Regions from separate parts of the Affinirhizobium gouqiense genome, predicted to be linked through region 2. Evidence: predicted binding sites of a transcription regulator. Region 2 holds the regulator's gene; each other region holds the start of a gene.

Region 1 (3,842 bases), on a different replicon from region 2:
GTCGTCCTTGCTTTGATGATGCTGATCCTGATCTTCCTCGGCACCGTGCTGGATGAGATCGGCATCATCCTGCTGACCGTGCCGGTCTTCCTGCCGGTCATCCAGTTCTACGGCTTCGACCACATCTGGTTCGGCGTGCTCTTCGCCCTGACGATCCAGATGGGCTATATCAGCCCGCCTTTCGGCTATACGCTGTTCTACATCAAAGGGACCCTCCCGAAGAATATCAGCATGGCCACGGTCTATCGCGGCATCCTGCCCTTCTTCTTCCTGCAGGTGACCGGGCTGCTGATCTGCGTTGCCTTTCCCGATCTGGTGACCTGGCTTCCGAGCCTGATGCGGTGAACCGGATGCAGAAGCAAAGCGTGACGATCGTCGAAGTTGGCCCGCGCGACGGACTGCAGAACGAAGCGCGGTTCGTGCCGACCGAGGCCAAGATCGCCCTGATCGACCGGCTGAGCGCATGCGGCTTTCGCCGGATCGAGGCCACCAGCTTCGTGTCGCCGCGCTGGGTGCCGCAAATGGCGGATGCAGCGGACGTTCTTTCCCGCATCAAGCGCAATCCGGGCGTTACCTATTCGGTGCTGACGCCCAATCTCAAAGGTTTCGACGCTGCCGTCAGGGCCCGCGCCGACGAGGTGGCGATCTTCGCCTCCGCATCAGAAAGCTTCAGTCAGAAGAACATCAATTGCAGCATTGCCGAAAGCCTGGGGCGCTTCCGGCCGCTGGCGCAGGCGGCAAATCTCGCCGGCCTTCCCGTGCGCGGCTATGTATCCTGCATTGTCGAATGTCCTTATGAAGGTGCGATCTCTCCCGGTGCCGTTGCAAGGGTCACACAAGCGCTCTTCGCGCTGGGCTGCCATGAAGTCAGTCTCGGCGACACCGTGGGCCAGGGCCGGCCGGACACCATTGCCGCCATGCTGGATGCGGTTCTCGATATCGCCCCGGCTGCACGGCTGGCAGGCCACTATCACGATACCAATGGATGCGCGCCGCAAAGTATCGAAGTCAGCCTGGAAAAAGGCCTGCGCATTTTCGACAGCGCTGTTGCCGGTCTCGGCGGATGCCCCTATGCGCCGGGCGCGAAAGGCAATGTGGATAGCGAACTGGTTGCCGGGCTTGTGGAGAGACTGGGCTATCCAACAGGGCTGAAACTCGACGAACTGGCTGCAGCCGCGCGCTTTGCCGAAGATCTCGTCCGCGTGCCGGCGGAGCCGCATTAAGGGGTCTAGACTGCGGGACGCGAAGTCCGAGGACGCAGTTTTTAAGGGATCGGCATGCGCCCTTGCCCGCCTGCACCGGCGGGAAGCCTCGTCGTCGCCTGCCACGCAAACGTCATGAATATGCGAAAATAACGTGTTTTCAGATATTTAACGATTTTATATTTTCTACATAAAAGCGACATGCAGGCTTTACACTAGGCCTCTAGGCATTGCTCCGGCGTCGATGATCATGACGAAGGAATGGCAATGCACCTGAAACTGAACAGTCTGACCCGCAGGTTCGGCACGAATGCTGCGGTGGACTGCGTGACGCTGGACATTCCCGCCGGGCAGATGGTCGGCATTATCGGCCGCTCCGGCGCCGGCAAATCCACCCTCCTTCGCATGCTGAACCGCCTGGTCGATTGCAGTGCAGGCAGTATTCACTTCGGCACGCAGGAGATCTCCTCCCTGCGAGGCCAGGCCCTGCGCGACTGGCAGCGCGACTGCGCCATGATCTTCCAGCAATTCAACCTCGTGCCGCGGCTCGACGTCTTGACCAATGTGCTTCTGGGCCGGCTGAACCATCGGTCCACCCTGCTCAGCATCCTCAACATCTTCAGCCGCGAGGAGCGCCTGATGGCGATCGCCGCGCTGGAGCGGCTCGGCATAGAGCAAACCGCGCTGCAGGCGGCCGGTACGCTCTCCGGTGGACAGCAGCAGCGCGTGGCGATTGCACGGGCCTTGATGCAGTCACCCAAAATGGTGCTGGCCGATGAGCCTATCGCCTCCTTGGACCCGCTGAACGCGAAGATCGTGATGGATGCGCTGCGCAATATCAACGAACAGGAGGGGATCACGGTCATCACCAACCTCCATACTCTGGATACGGCTCGCAACTACTGCGAGCGGATCATCGGCATGGCGCAGGGGCGTGTGGTTTTCGATGGCCCGCCCGGTGCGCTGACGCCCGGCGCGGTGCAGGAGATCTATGGTTCCGACCGTGACGGTGCCGGCATAGACGAGACGATGACTTCCACCAGCATTACCATGTCCAACGTACCCCAAGCGGTGCTTCCACTATCTGCGAAATCGCGTCCCCTCAATACAGCCGAGGCGTGAGCCGCACTGATCGCCAGCCCGGCGTCAAGGGTTGAATTAATGCCACTCCATTGCTCTGACAGGAGAAACTCATGCTGAAGAAGACCCTTCTTGCCGCCGTTGCGCTTGTTTCGCTCGCCGGTATTGCCGCTGCACAGGACGCGAAGGAATTCCGCATCGGAATCCTGGGCGGGGAGAATGAAGCCGACCGCCTGCGCAACTTCGCCTGCCTTCAGGATCACCTGAAGAAGGAACTCGGCTTTGAAAAAGTGTCGATGTTTCCGGCCGCCGATTATGACGGCGTGATCCAGGGCCTGCTGGGCGGCACACTGGATTATGCCGAGCTCGGCGCCTCCGGCTATGCCAAAGCCTATCTCGCCGATCCGAAGGCTGTCGAGCCGATCCTGACCACGGTGCAGACGGACGGCTCCATGGGCTATCACTCGATCATGGTGGCGCGCAAGGATTCCGGCATCAAGTCGCTGGCCGACATGAAGGGCAAGAAGCTCGGCTTTGCCGATCCCGACTCGACCTCCGGCTACCTCATCCCCACCGTCACCCTGCCCGAAGCCATCGGCGCGCCGGTCAAGGGCTATTTCGGCTCCACCGGCTTCGGCGGCGGACATGAGAACCTGGTCCTCGAAGTCCTGAAAGGCACATTCGACGCCGGCACCACTTTCGGATCGGGCGTCGGCGTGTTCAAGGACGGCTATACCTCGGGCAATCTGCGCAAGATGGTCGACAAGGGTATCCTCAACATGGATGACCTCGTCGAACTCTGGAAGTCGCCGCTGATCCCGAACGGTCCGATTGTCGTGCGGACCTCGCTCAACGAGGACCTCAAGACAAAGTTCAAGACCTTCATGATGAACCTGCCGAAGGAAGATCCGGCCTGCTTCTCGGCGATCGAAGGTGGCGACTTCAAGGGCTTTGCCGAAGTCAATGTCGACTTCTACAAGCCGATCATCGACGCCCGCAAGGCCACGATCGGCGGCTGACGCCGCAGGACGACGCCAAGCCGGAAGGCTGCGTAATGATCCGGTCCGCAGGAGCACATCTTGCCCGTCAGGGTGAGACCGGCGGACCGGTTAGCGCATCCTGTCACCTTAAGCCTCGCGACGGGCTCGGGTGCATGCTTGCGAGTCCCAGCCAACCCCATGAACTGGCCAACCTCATAGAATGGCCAGCCTCATGAACTGGCGAGCCTCATGAAAACGCCTTGAAACGCCGTGCCGGACATCAGAATGACAGCGATCCGCTCTTCCCTATCTCCTTCAAAGCTCGGCGAGCGCGGTCTGCAGATCGAGGCGCATTGGCAGCTTCTTGCCCGCAATCGCCGCGTCTATACCCTGTTGAGCCTTGCCATCCTCGCTTTGGCCCTGTCCGGATCGCTCTGGTTTGCCAATGACAGCAATTCCGGCAAGTTCTTCGACCGGCTTCCGCATGTCTTCGATTTCGTTCAGGACCTCCTGCCGCGCGACCCGATCGAGATCTGGCGCGCCCTCTTCGACCTGCCCTCCCCCTATTTCGACGGTAGTT
Region 2 (3,842 bases):
TCTCGAGACGAGATCGAGATCGGCCTGGTGGAAACCGTGGCCGCTCCGACGAGCGGTGTGGTTCCCATGGCGCGCCGTCTTGCGCTGACCGAACTTACCGAACGCACATGCAAATGGCCCGTGGGCGATCCGCTGAAGGAAGATTTTCATTTCTGCGGCGCGGAATGCGGCGACAGCTCGCCCTATTGCAAATATCACGCACGGCTCGCCTATCAGCCCGTGACGGAGCGGCGCAAGGCTGCCAATTCGGTCGCTCGCGCCTGATATCCGGCCTCGGCTTGCTGCGCGATGGCTGGTCCTTGCGCATGACCCAGGCTCAGCGCAACGTCTGGTCTGAGAGGCGAGGCATCCGGCTCCGGGCGATGTCCGGCCAAATGCTGATGTCCTGCGGACGGTGGTCCGCAAGACCCCTGACGGCCGGCCCCGGGCAGTGCGATCGGCTGCCAGGACCTGGCGGAGGGGATGAAAGGCGCATTGCATGCTCGCGCCGGAAGCATGAGCGCGCATTTGATATTCCGGAAATGCCGCCGCTTCGCGATGAGAGGCCGAGCCCCCACCACGGCGCAGGTATCTGGATGCGACAGCATCCCGGGCACGCAATCTCCATCCCTGATCTTTTGCTTACACGAAGCGCGATCATGCCTTAGTCGAGCATTCGCATTTTCAGCAATCACAGGTCCAGCAACCACATATCGAGCATCCGAGCTGAGATCCGACAGAAGCGGACCTATGAGGCTCGGTCGTGCAGGGCTCGGTCATGCAGAACCAGTCACGCAGGCTTGGTGGGGTTGGCCCGGTCATGCAGGCTTTGTCAGGCAGGCTTGCTCATGCAGGCCCAGTCACGCAGGCTTAGCCAGGTTGACTTGGTGAGGTAGGCCCGGCCAAGTCGATCAGAGAGGCCAGGTCATTGCAGATCCCGCCTGTGACAGCCGTTTGCCCATGATCCCGACATGAAAGCCGCTAATGGCCGCGACGGATCACCGCGCCGACACCGGTGACGACCGTGACGACCGTGACGACGCCATTGGCCGATCGGCAGGGCACTGTCATCCTCTCTGCCCTTCACCGCCGCGATCCCAACCGGATCGAGAGCCGGCTCAGGCTTCCATGGAATAGCCTGCGCCGCGCACGGTGCGGATGACATCCTGCATATTGGAGAAGTTGAGCGCCTTGCGCAGACGTCCGACATGCACATCGACCGTGCGTTCGTCCACGTAGATATCGTGGCCCCAGACTCCGTCCAGCAGTTGCGACCGGGAAAACACCCGGCCTGGCGAGGCCATCAGGAATTCCAGAAGCCGGAATTCGGTCGGCCCCAGGCGCACTTCGCGGCTCTTGCGATGCACACGATGCGTTTCGCGATCAAGCTCGATATCGCCGCAACGCAGGACGGAGGAGAGCACTTCCGGGCGCGCCCGGCGCAGCATGGCCTTCACCCGCGCCATCAGCTCCGGCGTCGAGAAAGGCTTAACCACGTAATCATCGGCGCCGGTCGCCAAGCCTCGCACCCGCTCGCTCTCTTCGCCGCGCGCCGTCAGCATGATGATCGGCAGGCGCTCCGTTTCCGGACGCATCCGGAGCCGGCGGCACAGCTCGATGCCGGAGACGCCCGGCAGCATCCAGTCCAGGATCAGAAGATCCGGCAGGCGCTCCTGAAGCCGGATTTCCGCTTCATCACCCCGCAGGATCGTCTCCACCTCATAACCTTCGGCCTCAAGGTTGTAACGCAGGAGCACGCTCAGCGCTTCCTCATCCTCAACAACCGCAATCTTCGGCAGCATGTCTTACACATCCTTCACATTGGCAGCCGATCGCAGCCTTATTCGGCAACGGCACCCAGCATGTTCGACGTGTCATCCTTCGGGCGCTCGCCCTCCGGCGCCGCACCGGTGGCGATGTAATAAATGGTCTCGGCAATGTTCGTGGCATGGTCGCCGATGCGCTCTATGTTCTTGGCGCAGAACAGGAGATGCGTGCAGGTGGTGATGTTGCGGGGATCTTCCATCATATAGGTCAGGAGTTCGCGGAACAGCGAGGTGTACATCGCATCGATTTCCTCGTCGCGCTGGCGGATCGCCTCGGCCTTCTCCACCGAACGGCTGGAAAAGACGTCCAGCACTTCCTTCAGCTGTACCAGCGCCAGATCCGAGAGATGCTCCAGCCCCCGCGCCAGCTTGCGCGGCACGCCCGTGCCCTGAACTGCAATCACCCGCTTGGCAGTGTTCTTGCCCAGATCACCGACCCGCTCCAGATCCGAAGCAATGCGCAGGATGCCGACGATCTCGCGCAGATCGCCCGCCATGGGCTGGCGGCGGGCGATCGTCACGATCGACTTTTCCTGGATCTCGCGCTCGGCATGATCGAGAATCACATCGTCCGAGATCACCTTCTGAGCCAGGGCGCTGTCAGAATTCACCAGCGCACGCACCGCATCGGAGCACATCTGCTCCGCAAGCCCGCCCATTTCCGATATGCGGCGGTTCAGATATTTCAGGTCCTCGTCAAAGGCCGAGAGGATATGGGTGGGGGACATGATGCTTCCTCGGGAATAGAGTTGATCGGCAGGCTTCAGGCGAAGCGAAAGGCCTCAGCCGAAACGGCCCATGATGTAATCCTGTGTGCGCTGATCGTCTGGATTGGTGAACATCTTGTCGGTGTCGTTCTCCTCGACCAGCAGGCCCAGATGGAACATGGCGGTGCGCTGGGAGACGCGCGCCGCCTGCTGCATGGAATGGGTGACGATCACGATGGTGAAATTCGTCCGCAACTCGTGGATCAGCTCCTCCACCTTGGCCGTGGCGATCGGATCGAGAGCCGAGCAAGGCTCGTCCATCAGGATGATTTCCGGCGATACGGCAACCGCGCGGGCAATGCACAGACGCTGCTGCTGGCCGCCGGACAGACCGGTGCCCGATTCATGCAGGCGATCCTTCACTTCATTCCAAAGCCCCGCCTTCTGCAGGGAGGATGCGACGATCTCGTCGAGGTCTGACTTCTTGCGCGCAAGGCCATGAATGCGCGGGCCATAGGCCACGTTCTCATAGATGGATTTCGGAAACGGATTGGGCTTCTGGAAGACCATGCCGACCTTCGCCCGCAGCTGCACCGGATCCACCTTGGGATCATAGATGTTCTCGCCGTCGATGAGGATATTGCCTTCCACCCGGCAGCTGTCGATCGTGTCGTTCATCCGGTTGATGCAGCGCAGGAAGGTCGACTTGCCGCAACCCGACGGACCGATGAAGGCCGTGACCGAGCGCGGCCGGATTTCGATATTCACATCGCGGATCGCTTGCTTCTCGCCATAAAAGACCTGGACGTTGCGCGCGGAAATCTTGGAGTCGATCATGACTGCTGCCTTCGTAGTCGTCGTATTCATCGTTGATATATTGTTCATCATCAGGAATTCTCCCTCTACCAACGACGCTCGTAGCGGCGACGCAAGATGATTGCGGACAAATTCATCAAAATCAGGAAGACCAGCAAGACGATGATGGCACCGGAGGCACGTTCGATGAAGGCCGGGTCGCCACGCTGGGTCCAGTTATAGACCTGGACCGGCAAAGCCGAGGCCGGGTCGAAGAAGCCTTCCGGCGGTCCGGCCGGATAATCGCGGACAAAGGCCACCATGCCGATCAGCAGCAGCGGCGCTGTCTCTCCCAGCGCCCGGGCGAGACCGATGATCGTGCCGGTCAGGATGCCGGGCATGGCCAGCGGCAGGACGTGATGGAAGATCGCCTGCATCTTGGAGGCGCCGACGCCCAGCGCCGCATCGCGGATCGACGGCGGCACGGATTTGAACGCCGCGCGCGTGGCGATGATGATGGTCGGCAGGGTCATCA
Region 3 (3,842 bases), 1.8 Mb from region 2:
TCATGCAGATCAAGTTCGCCACCGCCAAATCCATGGGCTATGACGGCGACCCCTCCGGCCTTCTCGATGCCGAAACCAATCTGAAATATGCCATCAAATATCTGCGTGGCGCCTGGCTTGTGGCCGATAACGATCCCGACCACGCAATCCGTCTCTATGCCCGCGGCTATTATTACGATGCCAAGCGCAAGAACATGCTGAACGTGCTTCAGTAAGCCGGCCGGAACCACAGCTCCCCGATCCGCTCTGCGCCCGCACCTCCGGGTCCTGCAGCCGCAAGACCCACAGGCAGATCAGGCCGGCAGAAGCGGCCTCTGCAGCCTCTTGCGCGCGGCGTGCGCCTTGGTTTCCGCGCGCTCCTCAATATTCGGCGTTCAGCCGGCCGGGCCAGACGGCAGCGATCGCTTGCCGCCGTGTCTCCCCGTCAGCACGTCATCAGCCTCCATTGGCCGGCATTGCTCCAGCCGGCGCTCCTTCAGCCGGCAGTGCCTCAGCCGGATCTCCCTCAGCCCGCGCTCCTTCAGCCGGTAGAGCCGCCAGAACGGCTTCCGCCAGTCCATTGCCCTGCCAGCCAAGCGAGGAAGGGGTCAGCCCGAGCCTCACCACCACCAGGCGGCGCGAGGGAACGACCGTAATGGTCTGCCCGTCGTGGCCCTGCAGCACGAAGCCATCGGCCGGCATCGCGCTGCCCGGGCCGCGCCGGGGGATCCAGGTCTGCAGATGCGAATAGCGGCGGCCGGACGCGGCCGTCGGCTCCGCCATGGCCTTTACGAAGCCCGGCGGCAACAGGCGTTGCCCGTTCCAGATGCCATCCTGCGCCAGAAAGAGCCCGAACCGCGCCCAGTCGCGCGCCGTCGCATAGAGGTAGGAGCCGCCAACGAAAGTGCCCGAGGCATCGGCCTCCAGAATGGCACTGGTCATCTCCAGCGGACCGAACAGCGCCGCCTGCGGAAAGGCGAGCGCAGCGCGGCGGTCCCCAATGCGGTTCATCCAGATGCGCGACAGGAGAACGGCCGTTCCGGTGGAATAATCGAAGGCGGTGCCGGGCGGTGCCGCAAGCGGTTGGCGCGCGGCAAACCCCGCCATGTCCGGCTCCAGAAACAGCATGCGCGTCACATCGGCCACCGTGCCGTAATTCTCGTTGAAGGCGAGCCCGCTCTGCATGGCCATCAGATCCGCAAGCGTGATGGCGGCGCGTGCGTCACCGGCCCATTGCGGCAGCAGGGCGCGGTCGGTCAGCGCCATCTTGCCCTGCGCGATCATCCGTCCGATCAGCGCGGCATTCACTGTCTTGGTCATCGACCAGCCGAGCAGTGGGACGGATGCGTCAAACCCCTCCCCATAGCGCTCCGCCAGGATGCGGCCGTCGTGAACGATCAGCGCCGCGCGCAGATCCGGCCCGACAAGCCCATCCTGCGCCAACAGGGCAGCCATGCCCGGATCGGCCTGCACCGCCTGCCCTTCCGGCCAGGCAAGATCGGCGCGCGGCGCGGGAGCCGCGGCGGCATCGGCCACCGGACGCGGCGCGTCTGCAATGACCGTCTCGCCCTCCGGCAGCACGGCGCAACCGAGGCCAGGGCGAAAGACCGCAGTTGCCGTCGGCCTCAGGCTGCCCCAGAGCCCGGCGGTGACGCGCCCCTCCTGCCGGTCGACCGAGACAGTCATCAGCTGCAGAAACGGATTTCCGGGCGCCTGCACATCGAGGCGCAGCACGGCAGCGGCATCGCGCCCGGCGATGAAGACGTTGGAGCAGACGATCTTCGCCGCATAGCCGCTGCCAACCCGCAATATGGCGGGCGGTGCAAACGAAATCACGCCGATCGCGACAAGGACAAGGCAGACAAGCAATAAGAAGAAATATTTGGCTATTCGCTGCAATAGACGCATGGACCGCTCCGGCCGAGACAAGGATCAAGTTCATCGAAGCAGGTTTCGCCCGGCGAGGAAAGCATCCTCACCGTTGCAGCCTCGCAATCCCACAGGTCCGCGTCATTAAACTGCAACACGCCGAGATTAGAGCCTTCCGAAACTCGTCACGAGGTGGGGAAGCGGTCATGGCGGATATTGCACCGGAAGCCAGTTTTCTGAAGAACGGAAAACTGAAAACGGCCCTCTTGCAGCACAAGGCTCTGTCCCGGAGCGGATTGTCGGAACGGCTCTTCGGCCTCCTGTTTTCGGGCCTGGTCTATCCGCAGATCTGGGAGGATCCCGATGTCGACATGGCCGGCATGGAACTGGCGGAGGGCCACAGGATCGTGACGATCGGCTCCGGCGGCTGCAACATGCTCGCTTATCTGTCGCGCCACCCGGCCGCGATCGACGTCGTTGACCTCAACCCGCACCATATCGCGCTGAACCGCCTGAAGCTTGCCGCCTTCGCAAATCTGCCCGCCCATGCGGATGTGGTGCGCATGCTGGGAGCGCAGGGCGGCACCGGAGCGGGCAACGGCCAGGCCTTCGACCGGTTCATCGCGCCGCAGCTCGACAGCGCCACCCGCGCCTACTGGAGCAGGCGCGGCCTGAGCGGGCGCCGCCGCATCGCGGTCTTCGATCGCAATATCTACCGCACCGGCCTGTTGGGCCGCTTCATTCTCGCCGGCCATATCCTGGCCCGCCTGCACGGGGTCGATCTGACGGAGATCGCGCATGCACGCTCGCTTCGCGACCAGCGGCAGTTTTTCGACGATCGGGTTGCGCCGCTGTTCGACAAGCCCTTCATCCGCTGGATGACGGGCAAGAAGAGCTCGTTATTCGGGCTTGGCATTCCGCCGCAGCAATATGATGAACTGGCGAGTCTCGCACCGGAAGGCGCCATCGCTCCGGTCTTGCGCCAGCGCCTGGAAAAGCTGGCCTGCCATTTCCCGCTGCGCGACAATTATTTCGCATGGCAGGCCTTTGTTCGCCGCTATCCCAGGCCGCATGAGGGCGCGCTGCCCACCTATCTCAAGCCGGAGCACTATCGCAGCATTCGCGACAATGCCGCCCGCGTCACCGTGCATCACGCCACCTTCACCGAACGTCTGGCGCAGAAGGCGGCAGGCTCGGTCGATCGCTTCGTGCTGCTCGACGCGCAGGACTGGATGAACGACGACCAGCTGAATGCGCTCTGGGCGGAGATGACCCGCACGGCCGGCGGCGCGGCGCGCGTGATCTTCCGCACGGCGGCAGAGCGCAGCATTATCGAGGGGCGGATCTCGCCGGCGATCCGCGACCAGTGGACCTATCTGGCAGACCGTTCCGCGGAGCTGAACCTGCAGGACCGCTCTGCCATTTACGGCGGCTTCCACATCTACGTGAAGAAGGCCTGAGGCCGTGGCAAATGATCGTCACGCCATGGATGCCGATCATGCGGCCCGGATGGACCGGATGTATCGCTATCAGCGGCATATCTATGACCTGACCCGCAAATATTACCTTCTCGGTCGCGACCGCGCGATCAGCGAGCTGCAGGTACCGAAAAACGGGTCGCTGCTGGAGATCGGCTGCGGCACCGGGCGCAATCTCATGCTGGCGCACCGGCTCTATCCGACCGCGCGGCTCTATGGGCTCGATATTTCGGCACAAATGCTGGCCACCACCCGCGCCAATTTTCGCGGCAAGGCGGTTCAGCCGGTGCTGAGCGTCGCGGATGCCACGAGCTTCACCCCCGCGATCTTCGGCATGGACGGGTTCGACCGGGTGATGGTCTCCTACGCGCTCTCGATGATCCCCGACTGGGAGGGCGCCTTGCGCGCGGCACTCTTCTCCGTCAAGCCCGGCGGATCGCTGCATATCGTCGATTTCGGCCAGCAGGAACACTTGCCGCTCTGGTTCAGGACAGGCTTGCGCAGCTGGTTGGCGCG

Evidence for each region. The regulator PhoB, encoded in region 2, activates phosphate uptake and scavenging genes when phosphate is short. The targets are predictions, from matches to a motif close to TGTCATNNANCTGTCAT.
Region 1: a site for PhoB is predicted at 1,453-1,469, ahead of phnC (phosphonate ABC transporter ATP-binding protein). Genes of this name have one in related genera too.
Region 3: a site for PhoB is predicted at 1,988-2,004, ahead of QTJ18_RS15450 (BtaA family protein). Genes of this name have one in related genera too.

What each region holds. Positions count from the first base shown of each region.
Region 1 is NZ_CP129381.1:1,466,335-1,470,176, reverse strand. Features, by position in the region: gene QTJ18_RS07930 (TRAP transporter large permease) at 1-345, shown strand, start outside; gene QTJ18_RS07925 (hydroxymethylglutaryl-CoA lyase) at 351-1,223, shown strand; gene phnC (phosphonate ABC transporter ATP-binding protein) at 1,470-2,324, shown strand; gene phnD (phosphonate ABC transporter substrate-binding protein) at 2,396-3,301, shown strand; gene phnE (phosphonate ABC transporter, permease protein PhnE) at 3,548-3,842, shown strand, end outside.
Region 2 is NZ_CP129382.1:3,310,740-3,314,581, reverse strand. Features, by position in the region: gene QTJ18_RS24000 (GcrA family cell cycle regulator) at 1-264, shown strand, start outside; gene phoB (phosphate regulon transcriptional regulator PhoB) at 1,098-1,781, opposite strand; gene phoU (phosphate signaling complex protein PhoU) at 1,820-2,533, opposite strand; gene pstB (phosphate ABC transporter ATP-binding protein PstB) at 2,588-3,379, opposite strand; gene pstA (phosphate ABC transporter permease PstA) at 3,415-3,842, opposite strand, start outside.
Region 3 is NZ_CP129382.1:1,458,252-1,462,093, forward strand. Features, by position in the region: gene QTJ18_RS15440 (transglycosylase SLT domain-containing protein) at 1-215, shown strand, start outside; gene QTJ18_RS15445 (serine hydrolase domain-containing protein) at 436-1,887, opposite strand; gene QTJ18_RS15450 (BtaA family protein) at 2,055-3,308, shown strand; gene QTJ18_RS15455 (class I SAM-dependent methyltransferase) at 3,334-3,842, shown strand, end outside.